Regions from separate parts of the Kitasatospora sp. NPDC056327 genome, predicted to be linked through region 1. Evidence: riboswitches for the same ligand, from Rfam matches in the RefSeq annotation. Region 1 holds a riboswitch; the other holds the start of a gene.

Region 1 (3,392 bases):
CCCGCTCGCCGGACGCGACCACGGTGCTGATCGGCGCCTCCGGCGCGATCTCCGCCGTCCTCGGCGCCTATCTGCGCCTGCATCCGCGCGCCCGGGTCACCGTGCTCGTCCCGCTGCTGCTCTTCCTGCCGCTGCGCTTCCCGTCCTGGCTGGTGCTGGGGCTCTGGTTCGCCCTCCAGTGGTGGTCGGTCCACTCCGCCGGGCCCGGCGTCGCGTACCTGGTGCACGTGATCGGCTTCGCGGCCGGCTTCCTGCACGCCACCCTCACCGAGCGCCGACCCCGCGGGACCCGCCCCCGCGACGGTGCCCACGACGCCCGATACGCTGGCGACACCTCACAAAGGAGTACGCCACCGTGATCACCGCCATCGTCCTGATCAAGACCAGCGTCGACCGCATCCCGGAGATCGCCGAGGCGATCGCCGCCATCGATGGCGTCAGCGAGGTCTACTCGGTGACCGGCGGCTACGACCTGGTGGCGATGGTGCGGGTGCGGCGGCACGACGACCTCGCCGAGGTGATCCCCGGCCGGCTCAACAGGATCCCGGGCGTGGCGCACACCGAGACCCAGATCGCCTTCCGCACCTACTCCCAGCACGACCTGGAGGCCGCCTTCTCGATCGGCCTCGACGAGTAGACGGACCCGCCCGGACGGACCGGCGGCCCTCAGCCCTCGCGGCGGGTGTCCGCGACGCAGCGGCCGCCCTCGTTGCGGTAGGTCCAGGCCGCGCCGTCCGTGACCAGCTCGCGGACGGCGGTCAGGAACCGGTCCACGTGCTCGTCCGGGGTGCCGGCACCGAAGCTCACCCGGATCGCGTTGAGGCTGCGCTCGCCCGGCAGCGACGGCTCCGGCGCGCCGCACTCCGACGGCGCGGCCTCCTCGTCGCCGAGCAGGGTCCGCACCAGCGGGTGGGCACAGAACAGGCCGTCGCGGACGCCGATGCCGTACTCGGCGGACAGCGCGGCGGAGAAGTGCGAGCTGTTCCAGCCCCGGACGACGAAGGAGAGCACGCCCACCCGGTCCGAGTCGTCGCCGAACAGGTTGAGCACCCGGACCTCGGGAACCTCCGCCAGCCCCGCCTTCAGCCGCGCGATCAGCGCCCGCTCACGGGTCTCCAGCCCGTCGAACCCGGCCTCGGTGAGCGCCTTGCAGGCCGAGGCGATCGCGTAGACACCGATGACGTTGGGCGAGCCGGCCTCGTGCCGGGCCGGGCCGGTGTGCCACTGGACGGCCACCGAGCCGTCGGTCTCCCGGGCCACCGTGCGGGTGGCACCGCCGCCGGCCAGGTACGGGTCGGCCTCGTCCAGCCAGTCGGCCCGGCCGGCCAGCACCCCGGCGCCGAACGGCGCGTACAGCTTGTGCCCGGAGAAGGCGATCCAGTCGACGTCCAGCTCGCGCACCGAGACCCGGTGGTGCGGGGCCAGCTGCGCGGCGTCCAGCACCACCCGGGCGCCGTACCGGTGGGCGGTCCGGGTCAGCTCGGCGACCGGCCAGAGCTCGCCGGTGACGTTCGAGGCGCCGGTGACGCAGAGCAGCTTCGGGCCCTCGGGCGCCGCGGCCAGCGCGGCGTCGAAGGCGGCGACCGCCTCGGCGTGCGAGCGAGGGGCGCGCAGGTAGGTGACGACCAGGCCGGCGTGCGCCCAGGGCAGCAGCGAGGCGTGGTGCTCGGTCTCGAAGGCGAACACCTGCGTCCCGGCCGGGACGGCGCCGGCCAGCAGGTTCAGCGAGTCGGTGGTGGCCCGGGTGAAGACCACCTGGTCGCCCTCGCGCAGGTCCAGGAACTCGGCGACGGTGCGGCGGCTCTGCTCGAACAGGTCGGTGGAGAGCTGCGACAGGTAGCCGGCGCCGCGGTGCACGCTGCCGTAGTAGGGGGCGTAGGCGGCGACGTCGTCCCAGACCCGCTGCAGCGCCGGGGAGCTGGCTGCGTAGTCCAGGGCCGCGTAGCCGACCTTCTCGCCGTTGGCGAGCGGGACCTCGACGTCGTGGCCGAGGACGGCGAGCGGGGCGCCCGGGGCGGACTGCCCGGAGCGGGCCGGACGAACGGCGGCGGTCGAGGACTGGGCGGAGAGGGACATGGGGATGCACTCCTTCTACGGGTCGAGGGACCCCGGGAGTGCGTGCAGTCCGGCGTCCGCGCTTGCCACACGGACGGATTGCCGTGTGACCCGGTCCTCACCCAGGGCACCCCGCCACGGACGGAGGGTTGCCGGACAGCCAGCTGGGGCTTGACGCTGTCGCTCATGACCTGGCGAAGACTCTAGGTCGCGTCCGTCCCGTGGTCAAACGGGTGTCCACATCCCGGACAGCCTCCCGACATCCGGAAGGGCCCGCCGGGACAACTCCCGACGGGCCCCCGACTCCCGTGTCACACCCGTGCGGTGGCCTCCGACCAGTGCTTCAGCAGATCGCGCGCCGCACCCGAGTCCACGGCCGCGGCCGTGCGCCGCATGGCCGCCGCGAGCTGCTCGGCGAGCGGCGCGCCGGTCGGATCCAGGGCCACCAGCGCGGCGGCCGAGTTCAGCAGCACCGCGTCCCGGACCGGCCCGTGCTCCCCGGCCAGCATCCGGCGCGCGACCTCCGCGTTGTACGCCGGGTCGCCGCCGCGCAGCGTCTCGATCCCGACCGGCTCGATGCCGACCTCGCGCGGGTCGAAGGAGGTCTCGGTGACGGCGCCGTCCCGCACCACCCAGACCCGCGAGGTCGTGGTGATGGTCAGCTCGTCCAGGCCGTCGTCGCCCCGGAAGACCAGCGCGCTCGCACCGCGCCGCGCCAGCACGCCGGCGATCAGCCCGGCCAGCCGGGTGTCGAAGCAGCCCACGGCGTGCGCCGTCACCCGGGCCGGATTGGTGAGCGGGCCGAGGATGTTGAAGGCGGTCGGCACCCCGAGCTCGCTGCGGGCCGGACCGGCGTGCCGCATCGAGGGGTGGAAGGTCGCCGCGAAACAGAAGGTCAGCCCGACCTCCTCGGCGACCTCGGCGACCCGGCGCGGCCGGAGGTCCAGGCGGATGCCCAGCTTCTCCAGCACGTCCGAGGAGCCGCTGGACGAGGAGGCGGCCCGGTTGCCGTGCTTGACCACCTTGGCGCCGGCCGCCGCGGCGACGATCGCCGACATGGTCGAGATGTTCACCGTCTTGGCCCGGTCGCCGCCGGTGCCGACGATGTCCACCGCCGGTCCGGGGATGTCCAGCGGCTCGGCGTGCGCGTACATCGAGTCGACCAGACCGGAGATCTCGTCGACCGTCTCGCCCTTGGCCCGCAGTGCGACCATGAACCCGGCGATCTGCACCGGGGAGGCCTCCCCGCTCATGATCCGGTCCATCGCCCACGCGGTGGCCGAGCGGTCGAGGTCCTCCCCCCGCAGCAGCGCCGACAGGATGTCCGGCCAGGAGCG
Region 2 (3,392 bases), on a different contig from region 1:
CGCCGGGATGATCGAGACGTTCGCGCCGTCCTTGATCTCCGTCGCCAGACCCTCCGCGAAGCGCACGTCGTCGTCGTTCACGTAGACGTTGACGAAACGGCGCAGCTTGCCGGTGTCGTCCAGGATCCGCGCGGCGATCCCGGTGTGGTTCTTCTCCAGGTCCGCGATGACCTCGCCCAGGGTCGCGCCCTCGGCGGGGACCTCGGCGACGCCGCCGGTGTAGGTGCGCAGGATGGTCGGGATTCGGACGTTGGCGCTCATGGGGGGTCTCCTCGTTTCGGGGGCTGGGCGGACGGGCGGGGCTGGTGGGGCGGGGGGGCCGGACGGGATCAGGCGGTCGCCAGACCGGCGTCCCGGAAGGAGTCCAGGGTCGGCCGGATGACGGCGGTCATCCCGGCCTCCGAAACAGCGTCCAGCGTCTTGAGGCCGTCACCGGTGTTGATCGCGACGGTCTCCTTCGACGGGTCCAGCTGCCCGGTCTCGACCAGCTTCTTGAGCACGCCGACCGTGACGCCGCCCGCAGTCTCCGCGAAGATGCCCTCGGTCCGGGCCAGCAGCCGGATCGCGGCCACGACCTCCTCGTCCGTCACGTCCTCCACCGCGCCGCCGGTGCGCCGGGCGATGTCCAGCACGTACGGGCCGTCGGCCGGGTTTCCGATCGCCAGCGACTTGGCGATGGTGTCCGGCTTGACCGGCCGGATCACGTCGTGGCCGGCCTTGAACGCCGCCGAGACCGGCGAGCAGCCCGCCGCCTGGGCGCCGAAGATCCGGTACGGCCGGTCCTCGACCAGGCCGAGCCGGATGAGCTCCTGCAGACCCTTGTCGATCTTGGTGAGCTGCGAGCCCGAGGCGATCGGGATCACGATCTGCTCCGGCAGCCGCCAGCCGAGCTGCTCGCAGATCTCGAAGGCGAGCGTCTTGGAGCCCTCGCCGTAGTAGGGCCGCAGGTTGACGTTGACGAAGCCCCAGCCCTCGCCGGCCGGATCGCCGATCAGCTCCGAGCAGAAGCGGTTCACGTCGTCGTAGTTGCCCTCGATGCCGATCAGCTCGCCGCCGTAGACACCGGCCATGACGACCTTGCCCTGCTCCAGGTCGTGCGGGATGAACACGCAGGACCGGAAGCCCGCCCGGGCCGCCGCCGCGCCCACCGCGCCGGCCAGGTTGCCGGTCGAGGAGCAGGACAGCGTGGTGTAGCCGAACGCGCGGGCCGCCTCGATGGCGCAGGCCACCACGCGGTCCTTGAAGGAGTGGGTCGGGTTGCCGGAGTCGTCCTTGACGTGCAGCTGGGCGGTGAAACCGAGCTCGCGGCCCAGGTTGTCGGCCTTCACCAGCGGGGTCCAGCCCGGGTTGAGGTTCGGCTTGGACGCGACGTCCGCGGGCACCGGCAGCAGCGGGGCGTAGCGCCAGATCGACGCCGGACCGGCCTCGATCCGCTTGCGCAGCTCCTCCGCGCCCTCGCTGCCGAAGTCGTAGGCGATCTCCAGCGGGCCGAAGCACTCCAGGCAGGCGAAGCTGGGACCGAGCGGGAACCGGGTACCGCACTCGCGACAGGACAGCTGGGTGGCGGGGCCGAGGTCGACGGTGTCGGGTGCGGCGGTGTCAATGGCCATGATGGCGGAGGCCTCTCTCCTCATCTTCCCCGTGACGCGGTCGCGTACGGGCCGGAATTGGCACCTGTCCCGCCGGGGCCCGTGGGCCGGCCGCGCGAGAAGGTTGCCGGGACGTCGACGGGCCGTTCCCTCAGTCCCTCTGGATGAGCTCTGTGAAGTTGTGGTCCTGCTCAGCGGCGACCCCGGCGTGCGAAGGTGCGACCGCTGTACGAAGACTGTATCCGAAGGCGTCAACCTCGAACGGCACCGTCCGCCACGCGAGATGCCCCGTCCCATCCGGCTCCGTACCCCGCCCCGCACCCGACCCCGCCGAGGAGAGCACCGTGCCCGCCGAACCGACCTCCGAGCTCCTCCCCGAGACGGCGTCCTGGCTGCGCCGGCGCTCGTGGAGCGCGGCCGACCGCCCGGTGCACACGCTGCCGGCGGCCAAGCGCGCGCTCGGCCCGGCCGGCACGGTCAGCGTCGTGCTCCCCGCCCTGGACGAGGAGGCCACCGTCGGCGAGATCGTCCGGATCATCCGGCGCGAGCTGATGGAGCGGCTGCCGCTGGTCGACGAGCTGGTGGTGGTCGACTCCGGCTCCGCGGACGGCACCGCCGCGGTCGCGGCCGAGGCCGGCGCCACCGTCGTCCACCGGGACGAGATCCTCCCCCGGCTGCCCGCCGCCCCCGGCAAGGGCGAGGTGCTCTGGCGCTCGCTGCTGGTCACCCGCGGCGAGATCGTCTGCTTCGTCGACGCCGACCTGCGCGAGTTCGACCCCGCACTGGTCTCCGGCATCCTCGGCCCGCTGCTCACCGAGCCCGGCATCCAGCTGGTCAAGGCGATGTACGACCGCCCGCTGGAGACGGACGGCGCGGTGGTGCCGGCCGGCGGCGGCCGGGTCACCGAACTCGTCGCCCGCCCGCTGCTCAACCTGCACTGGCCGGAACTCGCCGGTTTCGTCCAGCCGCTCGGCGGTGAGTACGCGGCCCGGCGCTCGCTGCTCGAACGACTGCCCTTCCCCACCGGCTACGGGGTCGAGCTCGGTCTGTTGGTGGACGCCCTGGAGACGGCCGGGCTGGACGCGCTCGCCCAGGTGGACGTCGGCGTCCGCCACCACCGGCACCAGGACGGCCAGGCGCTCGGCCGGATGGCCGCCACCATCTACCGCACCGCGCTGGAGCGGCTCGACCGCGCCCACCGGCTCAAGGCCGCCGCCGACCTGGTCCACCCGCTGCTCACCCAGTTCACCCGTGACCCGCGGACCCGTGCCTTCACGGCCCACACCCACCCGGTCACCGCCACCGAGCGCCCCCCGATGCACACCGTTCCCGAGTACGCCACCCGGCGGTAGGGCCGCACGCCCGACCGGTCCGACGGGTTTGCCACCCCGGACCCCCGGCAACCAACCAACCATGGGCCTTGACACGACCGAGCGTTCGAATCCGACCGGCACCGCCCCCGTGCTGGTGGCGTCCAACCGGGGGCCGGTGTCCTTCGGCACCGCGGAGGACGGGACGCTGACCCTCCGCAGAGGCGGCGGCGGCCTGGTCTCCGGCCTCTCCGCGATCGACGACCCGGACGCCGTCTGGGTCTGCGCCGCCCTCTCCGACGCCGACCGCCGGGCCGCCCGGGAGGCCCCCGACGGCCGCCTCGACCGGGCCGGCCACGACGTCGGCGGGCAGGCCGTCCGGATGCTCGACATCGACCCGGAGACCTTCGCCCGCGCCTACAACGGCATCGCCAACTCCACCCTCTGGTTCGTCCACCACCTGCTCTGGAACACCCCCACCGACCCCGCCTTC

The links. A riboswitch is a leader RNA that binds a small molecule or an ion and turns the genes downstream of it on or off. The one in region 1 is predicted to bind S-adenosylmethionine.
Region 2: it holds a riboswitch for S-adenosylmethionine, as region 1 does, so the genes downstream of both, thrC (threonine synthase) here and ACFCX4_RS04010 (aminotransferase class V-fold PLP-dependent enzyme) in region 1, are expected to answer to the same signal.

Annotation. Positions count from the first base shown of each region.
Region 1 covers NZ_JBHJRC010000014.1:46,232-49,623, forward strand. The annotation lists gene ACFCX4_RS04000 (rhomboid family intramembrane serine protease) at 1-359, shown strand, start outside; gene ACFCX4_RS04005 (Lrp/AsnC family transcriptional regulator) at 356-637, shown strand; gene ACFCX4_RS04010 (aminotransferase class V-fold PLP-dependent enzyme) at 667-2,076, opposite strand; SAM riboswitch class IV at 2,130-2,247, opposite strand; gene trpD (anthranilate phosphoribosyltransferase) at 2,367-3,392, opposite strand, start outside.
Region 2 covers NZ_JBHJRC010000204.1:12,038-15,429, reverse strand. The annotation lists gene ACFCX4_RS25430 (ubiquitin-like small modifier protein 1) at 1-261, opposite strand, end outside; gene thrC (threonine synthase) at 330-1,610, opposite strand; SAM riboswitch class I at 1,628-1,760, opposite strand; gene ACFCX4_RS25420 (glucosyl-3-phosphoglycerate synthase) at 1,934-2,941, shown strand; gene ACFCX4_RS25415 (trehalose-6-phosphate synthase) at 3,003-3,392, shown strand, end outside.